Regions from separate parts of the Ramlibacter sp. bp-362 genome, predicted to be linked through region 1. Evidence: predicted binding sites of a transcription regulator. Region 1 holds the regulator's gene; the other holds the start of a gene.

Evidence for each region. Region 1 encodes NrdR, which represses ribonucleotide reductase genes. Its sites were predicted from a motif close to CACNANATNTNGTG; they were not measured.
Region 2: a site for NrdR is predicted at 6,268-6,281, ahead of ACY0MJ_RS16980 (ribonucleoside-diphosphate reductase subunit alpha). Genes of this name have one in related genera too.

Annotation. Positions count from the first base shown of each region.
Region 1 covers NZ_JBUDXE010000004.1:185,567-200,150, forward strand. Annotated here, with positions in the region: gene ACY0MJ_RS07110 (type IV pilin protein) at 1-287, shown strand, start outside; gene ACY0MJ_RS07115 (GspH/FimT family pseudopilin) at 299-766, shown strand; gene pilV (type IV pilus modification protein PilV) at 763-1,338, shown strand; gene ACY0MJ_RS07125 (PilW family protein) at 1,341-2,417, shown strand; gene ACY0MJ_RS07130 (PilX N-terminal domain-containing pilus assembly protein) at 2,414-2,947, shown strand; gene ACY0MJ_RS07135 (PilC/PilY family type IV pilus protein) at 2,980-7,719, shown strand; gene ACY0MJ_RS07140 (GspH/FimT family pseudopilin) at 7,843-8,385, shown strand; gene nrdR (transcriptional regulator NrdR) at 8,382-8,831, opposite strand; gene glyA (serine hydroxymethyltransferase) at 8,839-10,083, opposite strand; ZMP/ZTP riboswitch at 10,117-10,249, opposite strand; gene ACY0MJ_RS07155 (lytic transglycosylase domain-containing protein) at 10,261-11,070, opposite strand; gene ACY0MJ_RS07160 (DUF349 domain-containing protein) at 11,881-14,584, shown strand, end outside.
Region 2 covers NZ_JBUDXE010000012.1:54,168-68,751, forward strand. Annotated here, with positions in the region: gene ffh (signal recognition particle protein) at 1-1,284, opposite strand, end outside; gene ACY0MJ_RS16955 (cytochrome C assembly family protein) at 1,361-2,158, shown strand; gene ACY0MJ_RS16960 (PP0621 family protein) at 2,155-2,379, shown strand; gene ACY0MJ_RS16965 (two-component system sensor histidine kinase NtrB) at 2,385-4,103, shown strand; gene ACY0MJ_RS16970 (sigma-54-dependent transcriptional regulator) at 4,103-5,560, shown strand; gene ampD (1,6-anhydro-N-acetylmuramyl-L-alanine amidase AmpD) at 5,535-6,128, shown strand; gene ACY0MJ_RS16980 (ribonucleoside-diphosphate reductase subunit alpha) at 6,381-9,302, shown strand; gene ACY0MJ_RS16985 (ribonucleotide-diphosphate reductase subunit beta) at 9,452-10,672, shown strand; gene ACY0MJ_RS16990 (histone H1-like DNA-binding protein) at 10,861-11,388, shown strand; gene ACY0MJ_RS16995 (alpha-ketoglutarate-dependent dioxygenase AlkB) at 11,480-12,064, shown strand; gene ACY0MJ_RS17000 (hypothetical protein) at 12,160-12,810, opposite strand; gene ACY0MJ_RS17005 (MlaD family protein) at 12,807-13,856, opposite strand; gene ACY0MJ_RS17010 (MlaE family ABC transporter permease) at 13,859-14,584, opposite strand, start outside.

The DNA.
Region 1 (14,584 bases):
CCGCGCAGGCGATCATGCAGACCGCGGCGAGCCGGCAGGAGCAGTACATGCTCAACGCCCGCAGCTACGCCACCTCCCTGGCCGACCTGAAGGTCGCCGTTCCGCCCGACGTGGCCTCCGCCTACGACATCACCGTCACGGCCGACAGCGCCGCGACGCCCCCGACCTACTCCTTCACGGCGACCCCCAAGGGAGCCCAGATCGGCAACGACAGCAAGTGCGGCACGCTGACGCTCAAGAACACCGGCGAAAAGGAGGCCAGCGGCGGCGCGGCCGACTGCTGGTGAGGGAGCCCGTCGTGCGCAGGCAGTCCGGCTTCACCCTGATCGAGCTGATCGTGGTGCTCACGGTCGCGGCGGTCCTGATGGGCATCGGGATCCCGTCCTTCCGCGAGTTCACGGCCACCCAGAAGGTCAAGGGCGCCGCCTTCGACTTCGCCGCGGCGCTGCTGCTGGCCCGCAGCGAGGCCGTCAAGCGCAACGCGACGGTCACGATGGCGCAGACCGGTGGCAGCTGGAGCAACGGCTGGACCGTGGCGAGCGGGGGCACGACGCTGTCGACCCAGGGCTCGCTCGGGACGGTGGACATCACCCCGATCGACCCGTCGACGACGACCGCGGTGTCGTACCAGGGCAATGGCCGCCTGGATCCGGCGACGACGCTCAGCTTCGAGTTCGCCACGGCCCATACCAAGCAGGTCCGCTGCCTGACGATCCGCAGCGACGGCGTCCCGAACACGACCAGCACCAGCTGCCCGACACCATGAGCACGCCTTCTCCCCGCCCGCTGCACGGGCAGCGCGGCGCCACCCTGATCGAGATCCTGGTCGCGCTGATCATCCTGATGGTCGGCCTGCTGGGGCTCATCGGCGTGATGATCCAGAGCCAGCGGGCGCAGCTGGAGTCCTACCAGCGCGCCCAGGCGATGCTGCTGGTGCAGGACATGGCCGCCCGGATCAACTCGAACCGCGTGGCGGCGGACTGCTACGCGGTGGCGGTCACGCTGGGCACGGGTTCTCCCACCATCCCGCCGTGCGGCGTCGGCAGCGGCACCCAGCAGGCCCGTGCCGACGAGGACCTGGAGGCGTGGGACAGCCTGCTGAAGGGCAGTGCCGAAACCAGCGGCGGCGGCTCGAACGTCGGCGCCATGCTGGGCGCCCGCGGCTGCATCCAGAAGGACGCGGCCACCGGGATCTTCCAGGTCAGCGTGGCGTGGCAGGGCAGCCAGGCCGCCGGCGCGCCGCCGGCCGGCATCACCTGCGGCACCGGTTCCTATGGTTCGGACGACGCGCAGCGCCGTGCCGTGAGCATCACCGTCCTGCCGGCGGTGGCGAGCTGATCATGAATTCCTTCCGGACCTCCCAGCCGACCTTGCGCAGCCGCCAGCGCGGCCTGACCCTGATCGAGTTCATGGTCTCGATCACCATCGGCCTGCTGATGGTGGCCGCGATCGCCGCGCTCATCGCCTCGCAGAGCGGCAACCGCGCCGAAGTGGACCGGGCCGGCCGCATGATCGAGAACGGCCGCTACGCGATCCGCGCGATGGCCGACGACATCCAGCTGGCCGGCTACTGGGGCGAACTCAATGGCGTGCCGACCACGGCGGCGCTGACGGCGCTGCCGGATCCGTGCAGCCTGGCCCTCGCCGACATCGAGGCGGCGACGCAGCTGCACATCCAGGGTTTCGACGCGCCGGCCTCCGGCGCCGTGCCCTCCTGCGTCAAGGAGCAGCTGCCCGGCACCGACATCCTGGTGATCCGCCACGCCGACCCGGACACGAGCGCCCTGGAAACCGGCGGCCTGCCGGACCTCGGCAAGCTGGTGGAGGGCCAGCCGTACCTGCAGACGGGCCTGAACACCGCGGGCACCGCCTTCGCGTCCACCATGCACCTGGGCGCCGACGCGACGACCAACGCGACCAACTTCCCGCTGAAGCGCAAGGACAAGGTGACCACCGCGACCGTGCGCCGGGTGCTGGCCCACATCTACTACGTCTCGAAATGCAGCGTGCAGGTCTCCGGCAGCTGCACGGCCGGCGACAACGGCAACCCGATCCCGACGCTCAAGATGATCGAATTGGCGGCCGAGTCCGGCGCCGCCGCCTGGTCGGACCCGGTCACCATCGCCGAAGGCATCGACACGCTGCAGATCGACTACGGCCTGGACACCGACAGCGACGGCGCCCCCGACAGCGACGTGGACGGCAGCGCCCTCACGCACCTGAACATGGGCGACGTGATGGCCCTGCGCATCCACCTGGTGGCGCGCAGCCTGGAGAAGTCCCCCGATTACACGGACGACAAGACCTACGACATGGGAACCTCCCCCGCGTTCGGCCCCAAGAACGACGCCTACAAGCGCCACGCCTTCGTGCAGTCGGTGCGCCTGGTCAATCCCAGCGGCAGGAGGCAGCCATGAACGGGCAACGCCGCCAGGCGGGCATGACGCTGGTCGTCGCGCTGGTGATGCTGGTGGTGCTGACGCTGATCGTCGCGTCGGCCATCCGCTTCGGCAACATCAACCTGAAGATCACCGGCAACGTGCAGGCCGAGACCGAGGCGGTCTCCGCCGCGCAGGTGGCGCTGGAGTCGATGATCCAGACGATCAACACGTCGCCGAACATCAGCACCATCACGAGCCAGAGCCCGACCATCTCCACGGGTGGCGGCACCTACACGGTGGCCGTCAGCAAGCCGGGCTGCCTCTACAACAAGCCGATCAACAACGCGGACCTGGACCCGACCAAGACGGGCGACCTGGCCTGCTTCGAAACCGCGGATACCGAGAAGCTGGTGACCACGAACAACACGCTGACCACCAGCCCCACCGCCTGCAAGGACCAGCAATGGGACATCCAGGCGGATGTCGACGACGACAGGTCAGGGAGCAAGGCGACGCTGCTGCAAGGCGTCTCCGTGCGTGTGGGAGCCGAGGTGCAATGCCCGTGATCTTGCAGGCCCGCAAGGGCGCAGGAGCTGTCATGAAAAAACTACGAACCATCTTCCAGGCCTTCCTGATGCTGCTCACGCTCGGGCTGGCCGCCGTTTCGACGAACCTGCGCGCGGAGGACATCGACATCTACGTCGACAACGCGGGCACGTCGGGCACGCCGAACGTGCTGTTCGTGATCGACAACAGCTCGAACATCGCCTCCACCTGGGGCGGCGGCGGCTGCAGCGGCTACCAGGGCACGAACGAGGCACCCTCCCTCGGCAGCGGCACGGCCGGCGGCGTGATCCAGTGCGCCCTGGTCGACGCGATCAACTCGCTGCCCAACGGCGCGCTGAACATCGGCATCATGGTCGGCAACGCCAACAACTTCGCCACCGAGTCGCGGCCCACCACCAACCTGGGCTGGCACGAGGTCTGCCAGGGCGGCACCGGCGGCTGCCTGCTGCGCAAGCTCGCGCTGATGGACACCAACAACAAGGCGAGCCTCACGAACTTCGTCAAGCAGTGGCAGAAGGACAACAGCGGCGGCAGCAACGCCTTCAACGTGACCGTCAACAGCGCCGCCTCCGGCGCGATGATGCAGGAGGCCTGGGCCTACTACAACGGCCGCACCGGCCTCTCGGGCAAGTCCTATTCGCCCTCGCTGCTGCAGGACTGCCAGAAGAACTTCATCATCTACATCGGCAATACGGACAAGACGCCGGCCAACGAGAACGACTCCGGCACGGGCGCGCTGGCGGCCGCCGGCGCGAGCACCGCCCTGCAGGCCAAGATCAAGGAGACGGTGACCTTCAACCCGGCGATCTGCGGTTCCAAGAACATCACCTCGAAGCCCGCCGCCAACAACAGCAACGACTGGTCCGAGAACTGGGCGGACGAGTGGGCCCGCCTGATGTTCTCCCAGGACGCGGGCACCAGCACGCAGGAGGGGATGCAGAACATCACCACCTACTCCATCGGCATCATCGACAACAACAGCAACCAGTGCACGGCGGACTACCCGGCGCTGCTGTCGAAGATGGCGGAGAAGGGCGGCGGCAAGAACTTCCGCGTCGGCAACGCGTCCGAGATGGCGGCCGCGCTGGCGTCGGCGCTGAACGAGGTGCAGGCGGTCAACAGCGTGTTCTCGTCCGCCTCGCTGCCGGTGTCGGTGAACGCCGAGGGCAGCTACCTGAACCAGATCTTCCTGGGCATGTTCCGCCCCGACTCCTCCGGCGCGCCGCGCTGGCTGGGCAACCTGAAGCAGTACCAGCTGATCCGCAACAGCTCCGGCAACCTGGTGATGGGCGACGCCTGCACCGGCACCGGCTGCCCGAAGCCCGCCATCACCTCCGGCGGCACGGGCTTCCTGGCGCCGGACGCGATCAGCTTCTGGACCTACAAGGACACGGCCACCCTGCCGGACAGCAAGGGCGGCTTCTTCGTCAACGACCCCAAGGGCACGCCGCCGCACGGCTACGACATGGCCGACGGCGAGGTGGTGGAAAAGGGCGGCGTCGCCCAGCAGCTGCGCAAGCAGAACCTCACGGCGACCTTCGCGGGCGCCAGCGGCACCAGCGTCAACCCGCGGCGGGTGTACACCTACTGCCCGCAGGGCGACGGCGACATCACGAACCCGTGCGAGAAGGACCTGGCGCACCCGGACAACGACTTCTCGACGACCAACACGAACATCGCCGCCGCCTCCTTCGGCTCGGCGCTGACGGTCCCTGTGTCGTCCATCGTGCGCAACGGAACGACCGCCACCATCACCACCGTGGGTAACCACGGCTTCCGCACCGGCTCGATCGTCACGATCCGCAACGCGGGGCAGCCGGAATACAACCGCACGCAGACGGTAACGGTGCTGAACGGAACCCAGTTCACCATGGACGGCCTGCCGGACTACCCGAACCCGGTGTCGACCATCCCGTACACGGTCAGCGTGCCGGGCTCGGGGGGCACCTACACGATCACCGACCTGAAGCGCACGACCAGCACCACCACCGGCTCCAACAGCGAGACGGTCACGGTGACGACCTCCGTCGACACCCCGTACACGGCGGGACAGACCATCCGCATCTCGGGCGTGACCCCGGCGGATTTCAACGGCACCTGGGTGATCGCCACCAAGCCGGCGGCGAACAAGTTCACCTTCTCGATCCCCGTCTACCCGGTCAGCCCGGCGCTGAACAGCTACACGGCCGTGCATTCGCCCCGGTCGGTGGCGATCAACTCGATCGACCTTTCCGGCGGGACGTACACCGTCCAGACGGCGCAGGACCATGGCTTCCACGTGGGCCAGACGGTGACGATCTCCGGGTCCAACTACAAGGGCAACACCGGCGGCTACGTCGGCGCCCAGGTCATCACCTCGGTGACCGGCCTGCGGAGCTTCACCATCGCCACGCCCTCGGGCAACGCTTCCAAGTCGGGCGGCGCCGGCAGCGTCGCGCCGTCGACCACGGGCAAGAGCATCTCGCTGAAGCGCGACGGCACGACGGCGGCCACCTCGGCGACCGCCACCGGCGCCCCGGACAAGTGGTTCGCCAACGGCGACAAGGTGGACATCACCAGCACCGGCAGCTTCCCGAACGAAGCGGGTTACCTGGTGAGCGGCGCGACCATCCGCTGCACCGGCACCTGCAACACGTTCCAGTTCGACATCACGGCGACGCCGCCCGAGGCCGCCACCGGCTTCGGCAGCGTGAGCGTCCCGGGCGCCGGCGCGACGGGCACGATCGCCACGGGCAACCTCAAGCGCACGGGCAACCTGGCGTCGGTGACGGGCATGGTCACGGTCGGCGGCTCCTTCGTGAACGGCGCCACGGTGGACATCAGCGCCGCGTCGGGCGCCGCCCCGGCCAGCGAGGCCGGCTACGTCGGCACCTTCCAGATCAACTGCGGCGCCGACACGAGCTGCAGCAGCTTCACCTACGGCCCGATCCCGCTGACCCCCGCCTCGCCGGCGACGGGCAACAACATCCAGGCCTATAGCGGCAACACGTCCCCCGACAAGGACGTGATGATCCGGTGGCTGCGCGGCCAGGACAACCAGGGCGAGGAGAAGGGCCCGGGCAACGGCGTGACGGTCCGCCCGTCCGTCCACGGCGACGTGCTGCACTCGCGGCCGCTGGTGATCAACTACGGCGACTCGCGCGGCATCGTGGTGTTCTACGGCTCCAACGACGGTGTCTACCGCGCCGTCAACGGCAACCAGGAAAACGCGATCACCGGCACCGTCACCTCCGGCACGGTCACCAGCGACGTCACCGTGCCCGCGGGCGGCGAGCTGTGGGGCCTGATCCTGCCGGAGCACTTCCAGCTGATCAACCGCTACCGCGCCAACGCGCCGGAGCTGAAGTTCCCCGGCTCCTTCCTGTCCACGGCCCAGCCCAAGGACTACTTCGTGGACGGGCCGACCGGCGTGTACCAGAAGCTGAAGCCGGACAACAGCATCGAGCAGGCGATCATCTACCTGACGATGCGCCGCGGCGGCCGCCTGATGTACGCGATCGACGTCACGCAGCCGCTGCAGCCCAAGGTGCTGTGGTCGATCAGCCAGCAGACCACCGGCTTCGAGGAACTGGGCCAGACCTGGTCGCGCCCGCGCCTGACGCTGCTGCAGAACTACGGCACCATGGTGGCCGGCAAGCTCGTGCGCACCCCGGTGCTGGTCTTCGGCGCCGGCTACGACCCGGCGCAGGACGCCGAGCCGCCGAGCGGGGACACCATGGGCCGCGGCATCTTCGTGATCGACGCGCTCACCGGCGCCAAGGTGTTCAGCGCCAGCGTCTCCTGCCCCGCCAGCACGGCCAACTGCCGGCAGGTGAGCGGCATGAAGTACGCGACGCCGGCGGACATCGCCTTCGTCGACCGCGACCTCGACGGCTTCACCGACAAGTTCTACTGGGGCGACCTGGGCGGGAACCTGTGGCGCGCCGACGTGAGCATGGGCACCGTCGGCGACTGGAAGGTCACGCGCATCGCCCAGCTGGGGTGCAACACCGGCGAGTGCGCGGCCGGCGCGACGCCGCGGAAGTTCTTCTTCCCGCCGGCGGTGCTGAGCGTGCGGGCCGCGGGCGCGCCCCAGTCATACGACGCGCTGTCCATCGTGTCCGGCGACCGCGAGCACCCGCTGCGCGACGAGGCGAACACCTTCTCGGCGTACCACGTCCAGGACCGGTTCTTCATGGTCAAGGACGTGAACACCAGCGTGATGACGTCGACGTCGGGCACGGGGACGGTCACCGAGAACGTCACGGCCAGCGACACCGACCTGTTCAACGCCACGTACCTCACCTACGACGGGACGAAGAACGGCTTCTACATCAACTTCGTCGGCGCCGGCTGGAACGACGCGACCAACAAGCCCGACGCGAGCAAGACGGCCACGCTGGGCGAGAAGGGCGTGAACGCGCCGGTGGCGGTGAACGGGCAGATCTTCTTCTCGACCAACCAGCCGAAGGACAAGACCAACACCTGCGTGGCCAACCTCGGCGCCGCCCGGGCGTACGCGATCAGCCCCTTCACCGGCAGCATCACGCGCAACGAGCTGTCCGGCGGCGGCCTGCCGCCCAGCGCGGTGACGGGCCTGATCACGATCACGGAGACGGACGCCAACGGCAACAAGACCGAGACGCAGGAGAAGTTCTGCATCGGCTGCGGCATGTCGGGCACCCAGGCGGGCGGCACCAACACCGCGCCCTGCACCTCCGCCCTGGAGAACTGCAACATCGGCACCGTGATCCCGAAGAACCTCAAGCGCACCTACTGGTACCGCAAGTAGCGCTCCGCGCCGGGGCCGCAGCGGTTTAGTGCGGTCTTCGGCATCCTCGCCGCGCAATCAGGCCGCCCACCGGGCGGCCTGATTTGCTTCCGGCCGCCGGCGCGCCTGCCTAGATTGGCGGCCATGGACCGGGCCCGCGGCTTCACCCTCGTCGAATGCGTCATCGTGCTGGCGGTGGCGGCCCTGCTGGCTTCGGCGGCCGTGCCCTCGTTCGGCTTCCTGGTGCGCCGCATGCAGCTGTCCACGGCCGGCAGCGACCTGCTGGGGGGCCTGCTGCTCACGCGCAGCGAGGCGATCAAGCGCCGCGTGCGCGTCGTGATGTGCAAGTCCGCCGACGGGCAGTCGTGCGCGGCCGCCGGCGGCTGGCAGCAGGGCTGGATCGTCTTCGCGGACGCCAACGGCAACGGCCAGCGGTCCGCTGCCGAGCCCCTGCTGCACGTGCAGCCGGCGCTCGCCGGCTCGCTGAGGTTGACGGGCACCTCCAGCGTCGCGAAGTACGTGAGCTATGCGCCCAGCGGCGCGACCAAGCTGGCGGGCGGCGGCTTCCAGGCGGGCACGCTGACCCTGTGCAGCGCTTCGCCCGAGCCCGGAACGGGCCGGCAGGTGGTGATCAACGCGACCGGGCGGCCGCGGACGCAGCAGGTGAAATTGAAATCGTGCGGCTAGCGCCGGATCTCGTCGACGACCAGCTTGAAGTCGTCGAGGTCCTCGAAGCTGCGGTAGACGCTGGCGAAGCGCACGTAGGCCACCTTGTCCAGCTTCTTGAGCTCGCGCATCACGAGCTCGCCGATGCGCGAGCTGGGGATCTCGCGCACGCCCAGGTTGAGCAGCTTTTCCTCGATGCGCTCGACGGCGTTGTCGATCTGCTCGGTGCTGACCGGCCGCTTGCGCAGCGCCAGCTTCATCGAGCCGAGCAGCTTGGTGCGGTCGTACTCGATGCGGCGGCCGTCCTTCTTCACCACCGCCGGGAAGGCCACGTCGGGCCGCTCGTAGGTGGTGAAGCGCTTCTCGCAGTGCGCGCACTGGCGGCGCCGGCGGATGAAGCCGCCGTCCTCGGCCATGCGCGTCTCCACCACCTGGGTGTCGGCGTGGCCGCAGAACGGGCACCTCATGGCAGGCCTATTTGTAGACCGGGAAGCGGCGGGTCAGGGCGCTGACCTGCTCGCGCACCCGGGCGATGTTGGCGGCGTCGCGCGGCTTGTCCAGCACGTCGGCCACCAGGTTGGCGGTCAGGCGCGCTTCCTCTTCCTTGAAGCCGCGGGTCGTCATGGCGGGCGTGCCGACGCGCACGCCGCTGGTGACCATCGGCTTTTCCGGGTCGTTCGGGATCGCGTTCTTGTTGATGGTCATGTGGGCCTGGCCCAGCACGGCCTCGGCTTCCTTGCCGGTGATGCCCTTGGAGCGCAGGTCCACCAGCATCACGTGGCTCTCGGTGCGGCCGCTCACGATGCGCAGGCCGCGCTCGACCAGGGTCTCGGCGACGACCTGGGCGTTGCGCGCCACCTGCTGCTGGTAGGCGCGGAACTCGGGCTGCAGCGCCTCCTGGAAGGCCACCGCCTTGGCGGCGATGACGTGCATCAGCGGGCCGCCCTGCAGGCCGGGGAAGATGGCGCTGTTGATCGCCTTCTCGTGCTCGGGCTTCATCAGGATGAAGCCGCCGCGCGGGCCGCGCAGGCTCTTGTGGGTGGTGGAGGTGACCACGTCCGCGTGCGGGACGGGGTTGGGGTAGACGCCCGCGGCGATCAGGCCGGCGTAGTGGGCCATGTCCACCATGAAGAGCGCGCCGACATCCTTCGCCACCTTGGCGAAGCGCTCGAAGTCGATGCGCAGGGAATAGGCGGAGGCGCCGGCGATGATCAGCTTGGGCTTGTGCTCGTGGGCCTTGCGCTCCATCGCGTCGTAGTCGATGGCTTCGTCCTTGTCCAGGCCGTAGCTCACCACGTTGAACCACTTGCCGCTCATGTTGAGCGCCATGCCGTGGGTCAGGTGGCCGCCCTCGGCCAGGCTCATGCCCATGATGGTGTCGCCCGGCTTCAGGAAGGCCAGGAACACGGCCTCGTTGGCCTGGGCGCCGGAGTGCGCCTGCACGTTGGCCGCCTGGGCGCCGAACAGCTTCTTCACGCGGTCCAGCGCCAGCTGCTCGGCGACGTCGACGTACTCGCAGCCGCCGTAGTAGCGCTTGCCGGGGTAGCCCTCGGCGTACTTGTTGGTGAGCTGGGTGCCCTGCGCGGCCATGACGGCGGGCGAGGCGTAGTTCTCGCTGGCGATCAGCTCGATGTGCTCTTCCTGGCGGCGGTTCTCGGCCTGGATGGCGGCCCAGAGTTCGGGGTCGGTCTGTTCGATGAGGATGCGGCGGTCGTACATGTGGCAGTCCTGAAGATGTCCCTGTGCAATGACAAGGGCTGCCCAGGCGAACGGCGGAACACGAGGCACGCTCCCCCGTGGTTTGGCGGGGCGCGATGCCCCGGGGAATCCACGTCAGCGCGCCGGCCTTGCGGCGGCGCGCCTATCGCCAGTCGCGTACGTGGATAGTTTACCCGTTCAGACGGCGGGGGCCGCGGCGTCGGCGTGCTTGGCCGGCGGCGTCTCGACCGGCGCCACGGTGCGCAGCGGCTGGGGCGCCGGCAGCGGGATGGGGCGGAGGCCGGCCACGGCCTGCAGGCGGGCGTGCTCGGCCAGCACCTTCTCGGCGTAGCCGCCGTCCTCGGGCAGCAGCGCCGCGCCCACGTAGAACTTCAGGCCGGCCTGCACCGAGCCGGCGCGCTGGATGCACTCCTGCAGCACCTTGGCGCCGACGCGCAGGTTGGTCACCGGGTCGAAGGCGGCCAGCTTGCCGCCGAAGCTCTCGTACTTGTCGCTGTGGATGCCGGTCATGACCTGCATCAGGCCCTGGGCGCCCACCGGGCTCTGGGCGAAGGGGTTGAAGCTGGATTCCACGGCCATCACGGCGAGCAGCAGCAGCGGGTCGATGCGGGTGCGGCCGCCGATCTCGTAGGCCTCGGCCACCAGGGCGCTCAGGGGCTCGGGCGCGACGCGGTACTTCTTGCTGAGCCAGTAGGCGACGGCGGCCTGCTGCTTGGGCAGGTCCTTGGGGTTGAGGGCCGTGGCGCGGTCGATGGCATCGAGCTCGGGCACGAGGCCGAGCGCCTGCGCCTGGCGCGCATGCAGCCAGGTCATGAGGTGCGATTCGCTGGCCTGGCGCAGGTCGGGCCGGGCGAGGAGGGTGAGCGCGGAGAACACCACCGCCAGCCCCACCACCGCGAAGCCGTTGTGCGTGATCTCGAAAAAGCCCTGGGCGACGTCGCTGACGAAGGTCTGCACGCCCCGGCCCAGTTTTCCTAGCGCTGTCATAGCACTTCCTTTCTACGCGTGGATCCGGGTGGGGTGCCGCGCTGGGGCGGCAGGTCACCTCGGCTCCCCGTTTGGATTGGTACGCCGTCGGACCGGAGGGCCTCGTTCGCGAGGGGTCCTGTCACGGCCCGGCTCGCCGGGTTCGGCAGCGGGTTCTGGTCTGGCCCGGGCGGCGGCCCGGGAACGGGGCGGATTCTAGGCAGGCGCTAAATGCCGGGTCAAGGATGTTTGCATGGTTTCTTATTCGTCGTGGTTCTGTTGAATGGGGAAAATTTAAGGCTGAGCCATCGCGCCCTGGCGTCGGAGGAGGCCGCCGTCCCGTGTCAGGCGGGGGCTGACAGCGGTCCGTCGCTAGCAAATCGGTAGCGCCCCGCCGTTGGTGGCGTGCTCGGCGGCCGCTCGTCGGCCGGCGGGCGGCGGGCCGCCGCCTGTCCGGAATGGCGGGGACCGCCGCCCGGCGCCCAATCATGGCGCCCCGCGCGATTGAAAACGCGCATTTGAAAAGCGGGGGACCCTGACCTAACTTGTCTGCACCCGAGTGATCGGGTGTCAGCCGGTAGGGCCACATCCCGTGGCAGCCCCGGCCCCTCTTGGAAGCAATCTTTGCTTCCGGCGCAATGCGGACACCCGGTCCGTGTTGCGAACCCAGACGGCAGCGACATCGGGTCGGACCGTCCAGCCCGGCAGGCAGCTTCAGGCTCCTGGCCGGGCTTTCCATTTGGGGCGGCGCACGCCGCGCCGCGAATCGCGGTGAGAATAGGGTCTTCGCCCCCCTTCCGGGGGCTTTCCATTCCGACGACGATTCCTGCAGTGAGCACCTTGAAGACCCACGACACCCAGGCGCTGGACGCGCTGACCGGGGGTGCCTTTTCCGCGCCGACCTCCGGCGAACGCGCCGCCCGCGTGCGCGAATGGCTGGCCGCCGAACCCAGCGCCGACCAGATGCAGGAGGTGTTCCGCGAACTGAGCGCGCGCGACAAGGGGGCGGCCCGCCCGCTGCGGGAGAAGCTCGACGAGATCAAGCGCGCGCGCGGCCAGGAGGCGATCGCCGCCGAATGGGCCGAGAAGGCCCGCCACCTGCTCGCCCAGCCGCGCCTGAACATTGCCGACGCGATGGCCTGGCAGCGCGACGCCGCCAAGGCGGGCGCGCCCCTCAGCCGCGAGCCGCTGGCCACCGTCAAGACGCAGCTGGCCGAACGCATCCGCGGCATCGAGGACCTGCAGAACCGGGTGCAGGTCCAGCGCGAGGCCGCCGTCCTGCTGGCGCAGCGCATCGAGGTGCTGTCCACCAAGTCCTGGAAGGACGCGGAAGCCGCCGCCGAAGCGCTGCGCGCCGACGTGCCGCAGTGGCAGGCGCAGGCCGCCGCCCTGCTGGAAGACCCGAACTGGAGCAGCGTGGACCCGCGCTTCCCGCCGCTGCTGGAAGCCTCGCGCGGGCAGCTCCAGGTGGTGTGGGACGCCTTCCAGAGCGCCGTGGCGCAGGCCAGCGCCGCCGCGACGGACGCGAACGCGCCGCTGCCGCCGGTGCCCGTGTGGGCCGACGAACTGCGCCAGGCCCGCGGCCTGCCGGCCGAGAACGTGCCGGCCAAGCCGGCCAGGCCCAAGGTCGATCCCGAGCAGCGCGCGCGCGCCAACCAGGTGGTCGGCGAGGCGCTGGCGAAGCTGGAACAGGAAGTGGGGCAGGGCCACGGCAAGGCGAGCGCCGGCGCCGCGAACGCGCTGCGCAACGCGCTGAAGGAACACGGCCGGCTGGTGGACGACAAGCTGGAAGCGCAGGCGCACGCCGCGCTCGGCGCCGCCACCGAGCTGGAGGGCTGGCAGCGCTGGCGCGCCGACCAGCTGCGGCAGGAGCTCGTCGCCAAGGCCGAGGCCTTGTTCGAGCCGCTGCCGCCGGCGACGGCGCCCGCGGCCGCGACGGCCGGCACCGAGGCTGCGGCCGAAGCCGAAGCGCAGGCGGTGTCGCCCGCCGCCGCGCCGGCCACGCCGCCTGCCCGCAAGCCGCGCTACGGCGGCCGCAAGATGCAGGAGACGCTGCGCAGCCTGCGCGAGCAGTGGAAGCAGGTCGACCAGGGCGGCCCGCCCAACCACGCCCTGTGGAAGCGCTTCGACGAGGCCTGCAACGAAGCCTACAAGGTGGTGCAGGAGTGGCTGGACAAGGTCAAGAGCGAGGCGGCGGAGCACCGCGCCGCGCGCCTGGCGCTGATCGAGGAAGTGAAGGCCTGGGCGGCCGCGAACCCGCAGCCGGCGCTGGGCGACTGGAAGGCCTTCAACCGCGCGCTGCACCAGTTCTCCGACCGCTGGCGCGAGGCGGGGCACCTGAGCGAGAAGGCCTTCGCCGAACTGCAGCCGCAGTGGAAGGAAGCGATGGCGCTCGCGGGCGCGCCGCTGGAGGCGGCGCAGAAGCAGAGCGTCGAGCGGCGCAACGCGATGATCGAGGAAGCGCGCCAGCTGGGCGAGGCGCCGGTGCTGCGCATCGACGCCGTCAAGTCGCTGCAGCAGCGCTGGCAGGCCGAGGCGCAGTCCGTGCCGCTGGACCGCAAGCAGGAACAGAAGCTGTGGGACACGTTCCGCAAGCCGATCGACGACGCCTTCAACCGCAAGACGGCCGAGCGCGAGAAGGCCGCCGCCTCGATGAGCGCGCGCGACCGCGCGGTGCTGGATGCCTCGCGCGCCGTGGAGGACGCCACGCGCAGCGGCGACGCGCAGAAGATCCGCGCGGCGATGGCGGCGCTGGAACAGGCGCTGCGCGCCCGCGACGATGCGGCGGCTGCCGCGCCGGCGAACGCGCCCGCTCCCGCCGCTGCGGCGGACGGCGCTTCGGCCGAAGCGGCAGGCGCACCGGCCGAAGCCGCGGCGCCGGGCGAAGGCGAAACGGCCGCGGCCGAGGGCGAAGCCGCCCCGGCGCCGGCCGCCGCGCCCAAGGCGCCGCCCAAGCCCGTCGTGGCCATGCGCGGCGACGACCGGCCGGGCGCGCGCCGGCCCGAGGTGGCCGCGCCCGCGCGCGGCGGCCGCTTCGACGCGCGCCGTCCCGGACCGGGCGGCCGCGATGCGCGCGACGACCGCCGCGGCGGCGGCTTCCGCGGCGACCGCGACGACCGTCGTGAAGACCGGGGCCCGCGCCTGGGCGACGCCGCCTTCCGCGCGCAGCGCGAGGCGCTGGAGCACGCGCAGGCCGCGCTGCGCAAGCTCGCCGTGCAGGCGCACGGCGAGGCGATCACGCAGCTCATGACGGCCTGGGAGCAGCGCTCCGCGGAGCAGGTGCCCAGCCACCAGGAGCTGGGCAAGGTGGTGAGCCCGCAGGTGCGGCAGGGGTGGACGCAGGCGCTGGGCCAGCCGGGCGCCGGCGACGCCTCGGAAGCGCTGCTGCGCCTGGAGATCGCCGCGGACGTGCCGACGCCGGCGGAGCAGATCGCGGCGCGGCGGCAGATGCAGTTGCAGCTGCTCACGCGCCGGCACGAGCCGTCGCCGCAGGAGACCTGGGGCGCGGACGTCGCCAAGGTGCTCGCGACGGCGC
Region 2 (14,584 bases), on a different contig from region 1:
CATCATGGCCTGCATCTGCTCGAACTCGTTGAGCAGGCGGTTGACCTCCTGGACCTGGACGCCGGCGCCGGCGGCGATGCGGCGCTTGCGGGTGGCCTTGATGATCTCGGGCTTGCGGCGCTCGGCCGGCGTCATGCTGCAGATGATGCCTTCCTTGCGCCGCACGTCGCGCTCGGCCTTCTCCATGTCGACCTGGCCGGCCTTGGCCTGCACCTGCGCCGGCATCTTGTCCATCAGCGTGGAGAGGCCGCCCATCTGCTTCATCTGCTGGATCTGCGCCAGGAAGTCGTTCAGGTCGAAGCCCTCGCCGCTCTTGACCTTGGCGGCGAGCTTCTGCGCCGCCTCCATGTCCACGCCGGCCTGCACCTGTTCGACCAGGGCCACGATGTCGCCCATGCCCAGGATGCGGCCCGCGTGGCGCTCCGCGTCGAACACCTCCAGGCCGTCGATCTTCTCGCTGACGCCGGCGAACTTGATGGGCGCGCCCGTCACCTGGCGCACCGACAGCGCCGCGCCGCCGCGCGAGTCGCCGTCCAGCTTGGTCAGCACGATGCCGGTGAGCGGCAGCGCCTCCTTGAAGGCCTTGGCCGTGTTGACCGCGTCCTGGCCCTGCATGGCGTCCACCACGAACAGCGTCTCCACCGGGTGGACGGCCGCGTGCAGTTCCTTGATCTCGCGCATCATCGCCTCGTCGATCGCGAGGCGGCCGGCCGTGTCGACCAGCAGCACGTCGAAGTACTGCTTGCGCGCGAAGTCCACCGCGGCCCGCGCGATGTCCACCGGCTTCTGGTCCGGCGTGCTGGGGAACCACTCGGCGCCGGCCTGCTTCGTCACCGTCTTCAGCTGCTCGATGGCGGCCGGGCGGTAGACGTCGCCCGAGACCGTCAGCACCTTCTTCTTGCGCTTCTCGATCAGGTGCTTGGCGAGCTTGGCCGTCGTGGTCGTCTTGCCGGCGCCCTGCAGGCCGGCCATCAGGATCACCGCCGGCGGCTGCGCCGCCAGGTTGATGTCGCTGACGCCCGCGCCCATGGTGGCCACCAGCTCGCGGTGGACGATGCCCACCAGCGCCTGCCCCGGGTTGAGCGAGCCCACGACCTCCTGGCCCAGCGCCTTCTCCTTCACGCGGGCGACGAAGTCGCGCACCACCGGCAGCGCGACGTCGGCCTCCAGCAGCGCCATGCGGACCTCGCGGAGCATCTCCTGCACGTTGTCTTCGGTGATGCGGGCCTGGCCGCGCATCTGCTTCACGAGCCGGGAGAGTTTGTCGGAGAGGGCGGAGGCCATGGAAGGGAGTGGGGGTTGCGCCACAGGCGGGCGGGGCGCGAAGGGCGCGGGAAAGCCGGGGGGCTAAACTTCTCCCATGATTTTATCCAGTGCGTCCCCCGCGGGTGTGGCGCTGAGCCTGGCCGCGGCGGCCGCCTATGCGGTCCCCGCCGCGGGGGCGTCGCGGCTGAGCGAAGCGGCCGCGCGCCGGGCCCTGCTCGCGGCCTGGCTGCTGCATGCGGCGTCACTGGTCTGGAGCCTGTTCGGGCACCCGCCGCGCTTCGGCTTCGCGCCGGCGCTGTCGGTCACTGCCTGGCTGGTGCTGACGGTCTACGCCGTGGAGCGGCAGATGTTCCCGCAGCTGCAGGCGCGCTGGGCCCTGTTCGGCCTGGGCGCGGCGGCGGTGCTGCTGGCCCTGGTGTTCCCGGGCGCACCGCTGCACGTGAGCGCGTCGCCCTGGCTGTCGCTGCACTGGGCGCTCGGGGTGGCCGCCTACGGCCTGTTCGCCGCGGCGGCCGTGCACGCCTGGCTGCTGCAGCGCGTGGAGCGCAGCATCCGCGAAGGCGCGGAGCCGCAGGCCGGCCTGCCGCTGCTCACGCTGGAGCGGCTGACCTTCCGCTTCGCCGGCGCCGGCTTCGTGCTGCTCACGGGCACGCTGGTGGCGGGCATCTTCTTTTCCGAGGTGCTGTACGGGCGCGCCTGGCGCTGGGACCACAAGTCGGTGTTCTCGGTGCTGTCGTGGATCGTCTTCGCCGCGCTGCTGCTGGGACGCGCGCGCTTCGGGCTGCGCGGCCGCCGCGCCGTCAACGTGATCTACATCGGCTCCGTGCTGCTGCTGCTGGCCTACGTGGGCTCGCGCTTCGTGCTGGAAGTGGTGCTGGGACGCACGCCATGAAATACCTCGTGCTCCTGGCGGTCCTGGTGATCGCCTACCTCGTGTGGCGCAACGGGCGCATCCGGGAGCGCCAGTCCACGCACCGCCCGCCCCTGGCCGCGCCGCAGGAGATGGTGAGCTGCACCGCCTGCGGCGTGCACCTGCCCCGGCCCGACGCCGTGCGCGGCGCCGACGGCCGCTACTACTGCTGCAACGAGCACCGGCTGCGCGCCGGCCGCTGAAGACCATGGCCGCCCCCCTGCCGCCTTCCACCTGGGGCCACTCCACGTGGACCTGGGAGGCGCCGGCCCTGCCGGTGCTGCCCGAGGCGCGGCCCTTCCACCGGCTGTGGGTCGGCTTCATGATGGCCCGCATCGGCATCGCCCTCGTGCTGCTGCTGGTGCTGGGCATGCTGATGGTCTCGGAGACCGCGCCGCTCGACTACTGGCAGCTGGCCCTGTGCGTCGCCTACCTGGCCGCGGCCGTGGCGGTGCGCGTGTTCACGCGGCCGTCGGCGCCCGGCCGCAGCTTCGACCCGCAATGGGTCTTCAGCATCGGCATCGACCTGCTCGCCTTCTCCACGCTGCAGTTCCTGCAGGCGGCGGGGCTCAACTACTCGCCCCTGTTCGCCCTGCCGGTGCTGACCGCCTCGGTGCTCGGCTCCAGCCTGCTGGCCCTGGGCACCGCGGCCGGCGTGACGCTGCTGCTGCTGGCCGACGGCTGGGTGATGTCGCTGGAGGCGGCGGAGCACACCTCGCGCCTGGTGCAGGCCGGCCTGGCGGGCGGCGGCTACTTCGTCGTGGCGCTGCTGGCGAACCAGCTGGCGGTGCGGCTCGCGCGCGAGGAACTGGCGGCGCGGCGCAGCCTCTCCGCGGCGCGCACGCAGGCGCACGTCAACGAACTGGTGATCGACACGCTCAGCGAGGGGCTGCTGGTGGTCGGCGCCGACTGGCGCATCCACGCGGCCAACCCCGCGGCGCGCACGCTGCTGGGCTGGCAGGCGCGCGAGGCGCCCGCGTCGCTCGCGCTGCTGTCGCGCCCGGCCTGGAAGCCGCTGGCGGCGCTGGCGCAGCGCACCTTCGACAGCGGCGACGAGCAGTCCGCCGAGCTCGCGCTGCAGCTCGCACCGGGCGAACGCCTGCACCTGCGCGTGCGCACCCGGCTCACGCCGCCGCAGGACCCGTACGCCGACGCGCTGTGCGTCATGTTCCTGCAGGACCTGCGCGAGGCCGAGGCGCGGCTGCGCACCGAGAAGCTGGCCGCGATGGGCCGCATGTCGGCCGCCGTGGCGCACGAGATCCGCAATCCCCTCGCCGCCATCGCGCAGGCGAACGGCCTGCTGGCGGAGGAACTCTCCGACCCGGGCCACCAGCAGCTCGCGGCGCTGGTGGGCAAGAACACGCAGCGGCTGTCGCAGATCGTCGAGGAGATCCTCAACCTCGCCCGCGTGCAGGCGCCCAGCACCGACTGGCTGGAGCTGGACCAGGTGGTGCAGGTGCTGGTCGCCGAATGGGAGCGCAACGCCCGCGCCGGCGAGCGCCTGCAGGTGCGCACGGCCTCCAGCCCCGCCTGGGCCGCCTTCGATGGCGAGCACCTGCGGCGCGTGCTGGTGAACCTGCTGGACAACGCGCTGCGCCATGCGTCGGCGCGGCCGGGTTCGATCATCGTGGCGACCGACCTCAACCTGTCGCAGGCGCGGCTGCACGTCTGGAGCGACGGCGCCCCGCTGGACCCCGGCGTGCAGCGCCACCTGTTCGAGCCCTTCTTCTCCTCCGAGAGCCGCTCCAGCGGCCTGGGCCTGTACATCTGCCGCGAACTGTGCGACCGCCACGGCGCCCTGATCACCTACGCGCGCGGCCCGGCACCCGACGGCAGCGGCCGCGAGGGCAACAGCTTCGGCGTGACATTCCGCACGCGCACGAGCGAGATGCCGGACGCGGCACCCTTTGCCACAATACGCGCCTGATGCCCCAAGCCGCGTCCCCTGCCCACATCCTGGTCGTCGACGACGAGCCGGACCTGCGCACCCTCTACGAGCTGACGCTGCTGCGCGAGGGCTACCGCGTCGACGCCGCCGGCACCATGGGCGAGGCCCTGCAGATGCTGGAGGAGCGCCGCTTCGACGCCGTGATCACCGACATGCGCCTGCCCGACGGCCTGGGGCTCGACCTGCTGCAGCGCATGACGGCGCAGCAGCGGCCCGAGCGCTGCGTCGTGATGACGGCCTACGGCTCCGCCGAGAACGCGGTGGAGGCGCTGAAGGCCGGCGCCTTCGACTACCTCACCAAGCCGGTGGACCTGAAGCAGTTCCGCAGCGTGGTCGCCTCCGCCCTGCAGGAAGGCGGCGAGCGCCGCACGGCGGGAAGCCCGCGTGCGCCGGCCGCCAGCGGCCTGCCGTCCGGCGAGGCTGCGCTGCAGCGGCTCGTGGGCGACTCCGCCCCCATGCGCACGGTGAAGGAACGCATCGCCAAGGTCGCCCGCAGCATGGCCCCGGTGCTCGTGCGCGGCGAATCGGGCACGGGCAAGGAACTGGTCGCGCGCGCGATCCACGCCTGCAGCCACCGCGCCAGCGGCCCCTTCGTGGCCGTGAACTGCAGCGCGATCCCCGAGGCGCTGCTGGAGGCCGAGTTCTTCGGCGCCAGGAAGGGCTCGTACACCGGCGCGAGCGCCGACCGCGAAGGCTATTTCCAGGCGGCGCGCGACGGCACGCTGTTCCTCGACGAGATCGGCGACCTCCCGCTGCCCATGCAGTCCAAGCTGCTGCGCGCGATCCAGGAGCGGCAGGTGCGCCCGCTGGGCTCCACGCAGGAAGACGCGGTGGACGTGCGCATCGTCAGCGCGACGCACAAGGACCTGGCCGCCGACGTGCAGGCCGGCCGCTTCCGCCAGGACCTGTTCTACCGCCTGAACGTGATCGAGATCCTGGTGCCGCCGCTGCGCGAGCGGCGCGAGGACCTGCCGGCCCTGTGCGAGGCGGTGCTCGCGCGCATCGCGCAGGAGACGGGCATCGCCCCGCCACGCCTCACGCCGGAGCTGCTGGAGCAGCTGCGCGCGCATCCGCTGCCCGGCAACGTGCGCGAGCTGGAGAACCTGCTGCACCGCGCGCTCGCGCTCAGCGAGGGCTCGCAGCTGCAGGTGGACTTCGCGCCCTCCGCGGCGCTGCCCCTGCCGTCCGGCGAAGCGGCTGCCGCGGCGCCGGACGCCGCGGCCGCGCCGGCGGTGCCGAACGACCTGCAGGCCTACCTGGACCAGCAGGAGCGCGAGATCCTGGTGAAGACCCTGCGCGAGACCAACTTCAACCGCACGGCGGCGGCGCAGCGCCTGGGCCTGAGCCTGCGGCAGATCCGCTACCGCATCGCCCGCCTGGGCATCGCCACGCCCGGCAGCGAGGAGGCCGATGACCCGCAAGGCCGCAGCGCCTGACGCGCGCGACCCGCTCTGGCAGGCGGGTTGGTACCGCTTCGCGCACCGCGTGGACTCGCCCAACTTCGGCCCGCGGCCGCCCGGCGCCTGCATCGACCTGGTGGTGGTGCACTCGATCAGCCTGCCGCCCGGCGTGTACGGCGGCGACGAGGTGCAACGCCTGTTCACCAACACGCTGGACTGGGACGCGCATCCCTACTTCCAGCAGATCCGCGGCATGCAGGTGTCGGCGCACTTCTTCATCCGCCGCGACGGCGCGCTCCTGCAGTTCGTGAGCTGCGACGCACGCGCGTGGCACGCCGGCAACTCGCAGTATCGCGGCCGCGCGAACTGCAACGACGACTCGGTGGGCATCGAGCTGGAAGGCCTCGAGGGCGAAACATTCGAGCCGGCGCAGTACGAGGCGCTCGCCGCCGTCTGCGCCGCGATCGCGCAGCACTACCCGATCCGCCACGTCGCGGGCCACGAGCACATCGCCCCCGCGCGCAAGCAGGACCCCGGTCCGGGCTTCGACTGGGCGCTGCTGCAACGCGAACTCGGTTGGCCGCGGGAGTGGTTCCCCGCATGAGGCGCCGGCAGTTGCCGCGCCACAACGCAACCGTCGCGAAGCAGTTCACGCATTGATCGCGCGCGTTGCGCGTTTTCCGCGCATCACAGGCGCTCCACAAGCTTGTCCACAGGTGGTGCACCACCTTGCTCCGTGTAACCACTACATCTAGTGGCTTGCAATGCCCGTGGGCCCTATCTATAGTGCTTTGCAGCTGGCGGGGCGATTACACTCGGTCCCCTCCGGAAGAACACACGCAGCAGAGGAAGAAGCATGCAACCTGCCCTGAGCACTCCCACCGTTCCCGCCTCCGGCGCCCTCGGCGCCACGAGCGCGGCGCCGTCCGCGCTCGCCGCCGCGGCGCCGCTGGCGCACTACCAGATCATCCGCCGCAACGGCGCGGTGGTCCCGTTCGAGCCGAACAAGATCGCGATCGCGATGATGAAGGCCTTCCTGGCGGTGCACGGCACCCAGGGCGCCGCTTCGGCCAGCGTGCGCGAAACGGTGGACCAGCTCACGCAGCAGGTGGTGCGCGCCCTGGTGCGCTCGCGTCCCGGCGGCGGCACCTTCCACATCGAGGACGTGCAGGACGCCGTCGAACTGGGGCTGATGCGCAGCGGCCAGCACGACGTCGCCCGCGCCTACGTGCTGTACCGCGAGCGCCGCTCCCAGGAGCGCGCCAAGCAGGCGCAGCAGGAAGCCCCCGCCGCGCCGCAGCTGCACGTCCTGGACCGCGGCCAGCGCGTGCCGCTGGACACGGGCGCGCTGCAGGCGCTGATCGTCGACGCCTGCTCGGGCCTGGGCGCGGACGTCCGGCCGGAGCCGATCGTGGCCGAGACCCAGCGCAACCTGTACGACGGCGTGCCGCTGGACGAGGTCTACAAGGCCTCGATCCTGGCCGCCCGCACCCTGATCGAGAAGGAGCCGGACTACACCTTCGTCACGGCCCGCCTGCTGCTGCACACGATCTTCAAGGAAGTCCTGGGCCAGGAAGTGCCGCAGGCCGAGCGCGCCGCGGCCTACGCCGACAGCTTCCCCCTCTTCATCAAGAAGGGTGTGGACAACGAGCTGCTGGACGAGAAGCTGCTGCAGTACGACCTGAAGCGCCTGGGCGCGGCCCTGAAGGCCGAGCGCGACCTGAAGTTCGACTACCTGGGCCTGCAGACCCTGTACGACCGCTACTTCCTGCATGTGCGCAAGACGCGCATCGAGCTGCCGCAGGCCTTCTTCATGCGCGTGGCCATGGGCCTGGCGCTGAACGAGATCGACCGCGAAGCCCGCGCCATCGAGTTCTACGAGGTGCTGTCCAGCTTCGACTTCATGTCGTCCACGCCGACGCTGTTCAACAGCGGCTCCCTGCGCTCGCAGCTGTCCTCCTGCTACCTGACCACGGTGCCGGACGACCTGGACGGCATCTACGAGTCCATCAAGGAGAACGCGCTGCTGTCCAAGTTCGCGGGCGGCCTGGGCAACGACTGGACGCGCGTGCGCGCGCTGGGCTCGCACATCAAGGGCACCAACGGCGAGTCGCAGGGCGTCGTGCCCTTCCTGAAGGTGGTGAACGACACGGCCGTGGCCGTCAACCAGGGGGGCAAGCGCAAGGGCGCCGTCTGCGCCTACCTGGAGTCCTGGCACCTGGATGTCGAGGAGTTCCTGGAGCTGCGCAAGAACACCGGCGACGACCGCCGCCGCACGCACGACATGAACACGGCCAACTGGATCCCCGACCTGTTCATGCGCCGCGTGATGGAAAAGGGCGAGTGGACCCTGTTCTCGCCCTCCTCCGTGCCCGACCTGCACGACAAGTTCGGCGCCGAGTTCGAGAAGGCCTACCTGGCCTATGAAGAGAAGGCGAAGCGCGGCGAGATCAAGCCCAGCAAGACGATCCCGGCGAACGACCTGTGGCGCAAGATGCTCTCGATGCTGTTCGAGACCGGCCACCCCTGGATCACCTTCAAGGACGCCTGCAACGTGCGCTCGCCCCAGCAGCACGTGGGCGTGGTGCACTCGTCCAACCTTTGCACCGAGATCACGCTGAACACCTCCGACACCGAGACGGCCGTCTGCAACCTGGGCTCCGTGAACCTGCTGCAGCACCTGAAGGACGGGAAGATCGACCAGGAGAAGCTCAAGCGGACCATCTCCACCGCCATGCGGATGCTCGACAACGTGATCGACATCAACTACTACGCGGTCAAGAAGGCCCGGGACTCCAACATGCGCCACCGCCCGGTGGGCCTGGGCGTGATGGGCTTCCAGGACGCGCTGTACGAGCTGCGCATCCCCTACGCCAGCAAGGAGGCGATCCAGTTCGCCGACGAGTCCATGGAGGCCGTCTGCTACCACGCCTACTGGGCCTCGACCGAGCTGGCCCGCGAGCGCGGCCGCTACTCCAGCTACAAGGGCTCGCTGTGGGACCAGGGCATCCTGCCGCTGGATACGCTGGAGCTGCTGGCGAAGCAGCGCGGCGACGGCTACGTGGACGTCGACCGGTCCGCCACGCTGGACTGGGACGCGCTGCGCAGGAAGATCGCCGCCGACGGCATGCGCAACAGCAACTGCGTCGCGATCGCCCCGACGGCCACCATCTCCAACATCATCGGCGTGGACGCCTCGATCGAGCCCTGCTTCGGCAACCTCTCGGTCAAGTCCAACCTGTCCGGCGAGTTCACGGTGATCAACCACTACCTGGTGCGCGACCTCAAGCGCCTGGGCCTGTGGGACGACGTGATGGTGATGGACCTCAAGCACTTCGACGGGTCGCTGCGCCCGATCGACCGCGTGCCGCAGGAGGTGAAGGCCCTGTACGCGACCGCCTTCGAGGTCGAGCCGGTGTGGCTGGTGGAAGCCGCCGCCCGCCGCCAGAAGTGGATCGACCAGGCGCAGTCGCTCAACATCTACATGGCGGGCGCCTCCGGCAAGAAGCTGGACGAGACCTACAAGCTCGCCTGGCTGCGCGGCCTGAAGACCACCTACTACCTGCGCACCACCAGCGCGACGCAGGCCGAGAAGAGCACGGTGCAGTCCGGCCGGCTCAATGCGGTGAGCAACGGCAGCGGCAACAGCGGCCACGGCGCGAGCAGCGCGATGGAAGCCGCCGCCGCCGCGGCGCGCGCGCAGCTCGATGCGGCGACGCCCGCGACCGACATCAAGTTCTGCGGCGTCGACGACCCGACTTGCGAGGCGTGCCAGTAAGCGGCGCGCATCGCACGAACGAAATGAAGCGGGTATCGGCGTTCTCCGACAGAACGCCGATGCAATCAAGCAACAAAATGCGACCCGGATGTGAACGGACACTTTGAGTTCCACATCCGCGCTCACATAATCCGAGCACTGGAAAACCTATGTTGACCTGGGACGACGAAGTCACGCCCACACCGTCAAAGCCCGTGGCGAGCGGTTCGCTTCCGAACCGCGAGGCGGCGCATGCACCGCTCGCGCAGCCCGTCGCCGTTCCGCAGCCCGCGCTGCGCACGCTCGACGACGGCGCGATCGCGCCGATCGCCCCCATCGTCACCCAGCAGCCCGCCGCGCAGTCCACCAGCAAGCGCCGCGTCGCCGCCGCCGACAAGCGCATCATCAACGGCCAGACCGACGTCAACCAGCTCGTCCCCTTCAAGTACAAGTGGGCCTGGGAGAAGTACCTGGCGACCTGCGCCAACCACTGGATGCCGCAGGAAATCAACATGAACCGCGACATCGCCCTGTGGAAGGACCCGAACGGGTTGTCCGAGGACGAGCGCCGGATCATCAAGCGCAACCTCGGCTTCTTCGTCACGGCCGACTCGCTGGCCGCCAACAACATCACCCTGGGCACCTACCGCCACATCACGGCGCCCGAGTGCCGCCAGTTCCTGCTGCGCCAGGCCTTCGAGGAGGCCATCCACACCCACGCATACCAGTACATCGTGGAGTCGCTGGGCCTGGACGAGTCCGAGATCTTCAACGCCTACCACGAGGTGGGCTCGATCCGCGACAAGGACGAATTCCTGATCCCGTTCATCGACGCGATCATGGACCCCAACTTCCGCACCGGCACGCCGGAAGCCGACCAGAAGCTGCTCAAGAGCCTGATCGTCTTCGCCTGCCTGATGGAAGGCCTGTTCTTCTATGTCGGCTTCACCCAGATCCTGGCGCTGGGCCGGCAGAACAAGATGACCGGCGCTGCCGAGCAGTACCAGTACATCCTGCGCGACGAGTCGATGCACTGCAACTTCGGCATCGACCTCATCAACCAGATCAAGCTCGAGAACCCGCACCTGTGGACCGCCGAATTCAAGGCGGAGATCAAGGGCCTGTTCCTCAAAGCCGTCGAACTCGAGTACCGCTACGCCGAGGACACCATGCCCCGCGGCGTGCTGGGACTCAACGCCTCCATGTTCAAGGGCTACCTGCGCTACATCGCCAACCGGCGCGCCACGCAGATCGGCCTGGAAGCGCTTTTCCCCAACGAGGAAAACCCCTTCCCCTGGATGAGCGAGATGATTGACCTGAAGAAAGAGCGCAATTTCTTCGAGACCCGCGTGATCGAATACCAGACGGGTGGAGCTCTTTCCTGGGATTGAACGGCAACTGCGAGTGGGTTTGGATAAGCGCCCGTACGCGCACGGCACGAAGAGGCCGGCGCGTGGCGGGCGATGGTGTTCGTGGGGCTGGGCTGCGCGCCCAACCGCACGGATCGCTTCGCGTCACCAACAACGCGCGGAGTGTTCTTTGGTTGATGTTTTGGTCAACTTGAACAGGAGATAGTGACATGGCAACTGCGAAGAAATCGGCCGCGAAGAAGGCTCCGGCCCGCAAGTCGGCTGCGAAGAAGGCGACCGCGAAGAAGACGACGGCGAAGCGCCCGGCCGCCAAGAAGGCTGCCGCCAAGCGCCCGGCCGCGAAGAAGACCGCGGCGAAGCGCCCGGCCGCCAAGAAGGCTGCCGCGAAGCGTCCGGCCGCGAAGAAGGCTGCGGCGAAGCGCCCGGCGGCGAAGAAGGCCGCCGCGAAGCGCCCGGCCGCGAAGAAGTCCGCGGCGAAGAAGACCACGGCCCGCAAGTCGGCTGCGAAGAAGACCACCGCCCGCAAGGCGACGGCCAAGAAGAGCACCGCCAAGAAGGCCGCGAAGAAGTCCTCCGGCGGCGCGAAGAAGGCTGCGAAAGCGCCGGCTGCGCGAAAGGCTGCGAAGAAGGCCCCGGCTTCCCGCCCGGCTGCTTCCTCCGCTCCCGCGGCTCCTGCGGCCCAGACCACGCTGAACCCGCAGGCCGCCTGGCCGTTTCCGACGGCTGCGAAGCCCTGAGGCTGGACGGGGAGGACGCGACGCGTTTTCCCCGTCTTCCTCCTGAACGCCACGGCATCCCCGTGGCGTTCTTCTTTTCCTTCCCTCCTCCATGCAGACCGACCTCTTCGGCGCCCCGCCTCCCGCGCTTCCGCCCGGCATGCGCTACGAGGAGGCCTTCCTCACGCCCGGGGAAGAGGCGCATTACCTGCGCATCGTCGAGGCGCTGCCCCTCGCGCCCATGCAATACCAGCAGTACACCGCGCTGCGCCGCGTGGTCAGCTACGGCGGCCGGTACGACTTCGGCGCGCAGCGGCTGGAGCAGGCCGAGCCGCTGCCCGACTGGCTGCGGCCGCTGTGCGAGCGCGCGGGCGCGTGGGCCGGCATCGCGCCGGAGCGCTTCACGCAGGCGCTGGTCGCGGAATACCGGCCCGGCACGCCGCTCGGCTGGCACCGCGACGTGCCGGACTTCGAGGACGTCGTCGGGATCTCGCTGCTCAACGAAACCGCGCTGCGCTTCCGGCCCTGGCCCCACGAGACGGGCGCGAAGACGAAATCGCTGAAGGTGGTGGTGGCGCCGCGCTCGATCTACCTGCTGCGCGGGCCGGCGCGCTGGGCCTGGCAGCACAGCGTGCCGGCGGCGAAGTTGTTGCGGTATTCGATCACCTTGCGGACGCCGTCGGATCGGAGGCGGTGAGGTGCTTGCTGGGGTTCGCTGCGCTCACCGCCAGCCTACGGGATCCGTCGCGGTGGTCTTCGTAGGCTGGCGGTGAGCGCAGCGAACCCCAGCAATCAGCGCTCTTCCGCCGCCAACTCCATCCTCCGCCGCAGCCGCGCAGCCTCTTCCACCGCCCCCGCCTTCTCCGCCCACATCGCCTGCGCCCCCAGCCACGCGAGCACCGCCCGCCGCCAGCCCTGCCCCGACGCCGTGTCGGTGGCTTCCTTCAGCACCTCCGGGTCGGCCTTCTCCATGCGCAGCAGCACGGCCGCGGCGATCACGCGCGAGAGCGGGTCCTTGATGCCTTTCAGCGCGCCGGCGCCGCCCTTGCCCTCGGCGATGCCGCGGTAGTCGTCCGGCAGCGCCTTCGCCTGCTCCGGCACGGCGCGGCCTGCGAGGAAGTCGGCGTACGCGCGCTCCTTGTCCGACGCGTCGCGGCGCAGCGGCTCGAAGCCCGTGCAGGGCGCGAAGTCGAGGCTCGCCACCTGCACGGCGCAACGCGTCAGCTCCGCGCGCGCCACCAGCCCCGGGTGCGCCGTGCTGCTCACGGCGGTGCGGAAGCGCTCGAACTCCGCGGCGGCCACGCGGTCGCGCCCCTGCAGGTACGCGCGCTCGAAGCGGTCCTGCGCCGAATCGGCGTCCAGCAGCCAGTCCGGCTGGCGCGGCTTGCTGCCGCAGGCGGCGAGCGCCAGGGCCAGGACGACGAGGGGCAGCAGCTTGCTCACGGCAGTTCGATCTTGCGTTCTTTCGCGAAGGGCCACTTGCGATTGAGGTCGTTGATCAGGTCCTCGATCTTGCGCAGGTTGGCCTCCACGTCGGCGCGCAGGCTGCCCAGGTCCTCCGTCGCCTTGTTGACGTTGCCGGCGATGCCCTGCGCCTCCTTCAGCACGGAGTCGACGCGCTGCAGGCTGCCGCGGGCGTCGCCCAGCAGGCCGCGCAGCTCGCGCATGCTGGCCTGCGCGTCGTCGGCGATGCCCTGCTGGCCGAACACGCGCGTGTCCGCGTGCTGCACCAGGCGCTCGCCGTTGGCGGCCAGGCGCTGGATCTGCGCCATCGCCGCGTTGGCGCGCTCCACGGCGGCGACCAGCTTGCGCGCGTCCGCCTCGTTGCCGAAGATCGCGTGCAGCGCGCCCTGCCGGCTCTGCAGCTTCTCGGTGAAGACCTGCAGGTTGGCCATGGCCCGGTTCAGTTCCGAGTTCTGCGCCGTGATCTCGTTGAGGTTGTCCAGCACGTCCTTCGCCGCGCCGATCACCCGGCCGATCTCCTCGTTGAAGTCGCCGCGCAGCACCGGGCGCTCGGCGCCGTCGGGCAGCGGCGGGTCGCTCAGCACGCCGCTGTAGGCGCGCAGCTGCGCCGAGCCGAACAGGGGCTTGACCAGCGTGAATACGCTGGAGGTGCGCAGCCACTTCGCGTCCTTCTCGATCACGTCGATCTCGATGCGCACGTTGCCGCGCTCCCCCAGCGACACCTTCTTGACGGTGCCGATCGGGAATCCCGAGAAGGTGAGGTCCATTCCGGCCACGACGCCCTCCGCGTTGTCGGCCACCAGCACCAGCTGCTGCTTGGGGTCGAAGAAGCCGCGGGCGCGCAGCAGGAACAGGGCCGAGGCGACGATCAGCGCCACGGTGAAGGCCAGCAGAAGCGTGGCCTTCAGCTCCAGATGGCGCACCGGCACGTTCTTGGCCGCCGGCTCCGACTTCTGCACCGGGGTTTCCGGCTGCGGCGGCGAGGTGGGGGACGGCGGCGGGGTGTGCTTGGAGGGGCCGGCCATGGTCAGATGTAGTTCCCCACCAGCGACAGCGCTTCCAGGATCAGCAGCACGCCGAACATGCGCACCAGGCCCTGCAGCGCTGCGCTCTCGCGCGAGCCGTCGTCCTCGATGTTGTTCAGGCCCGAGGCCATGGGGATGATGGACACGGCGATCGCGAAGAAGAAGGTCTTCATGGCGAAGATGAAGGTGAACATCGGGTCGAAGACGCGGCCCGCCATGTGCGTGTAGGCGTCGACGCCGGCCGTGGTGAAGCCGTAAACGGCCAGGTAGGCCAGCACGCCCGCGACCACGCAGCTGAGGGCCGCCAGCGTGATGCAGGAGAACACGCCGGCCAGCAGCCTCGGCAGCACCTCCACCGCGATCGGGTCCAGCCGGCGCCGGTGCAGGGTGCGGAAGTGGCCGATGCGGCGCATCTCCACCAGCGCCGCGCCGCTGGGGATCGTGCAGCGCAGGGCGACGAACAGGGCGGCCGTCAGCGGGATCAGTTCCACCACCAGCACCCGCACCACCATCTCCAGCGCGTACTGGGACAGGCCGTAGTTGGACGAGGTCACGATCACGATGCGCGTGATGATCAGCGTGAACAGCGCGATCAGCACCGTGAACCAGCCGAGAATGGGGGCCGTGTCGACGTAGACGTGCCGCGCCAGGTTGTGGCGGGTCTCGGGCCCGTAGCTGCGCGGCGAGAGCGCCCGCACCACCATCACCGACCCGAAGAAGGTGATGCG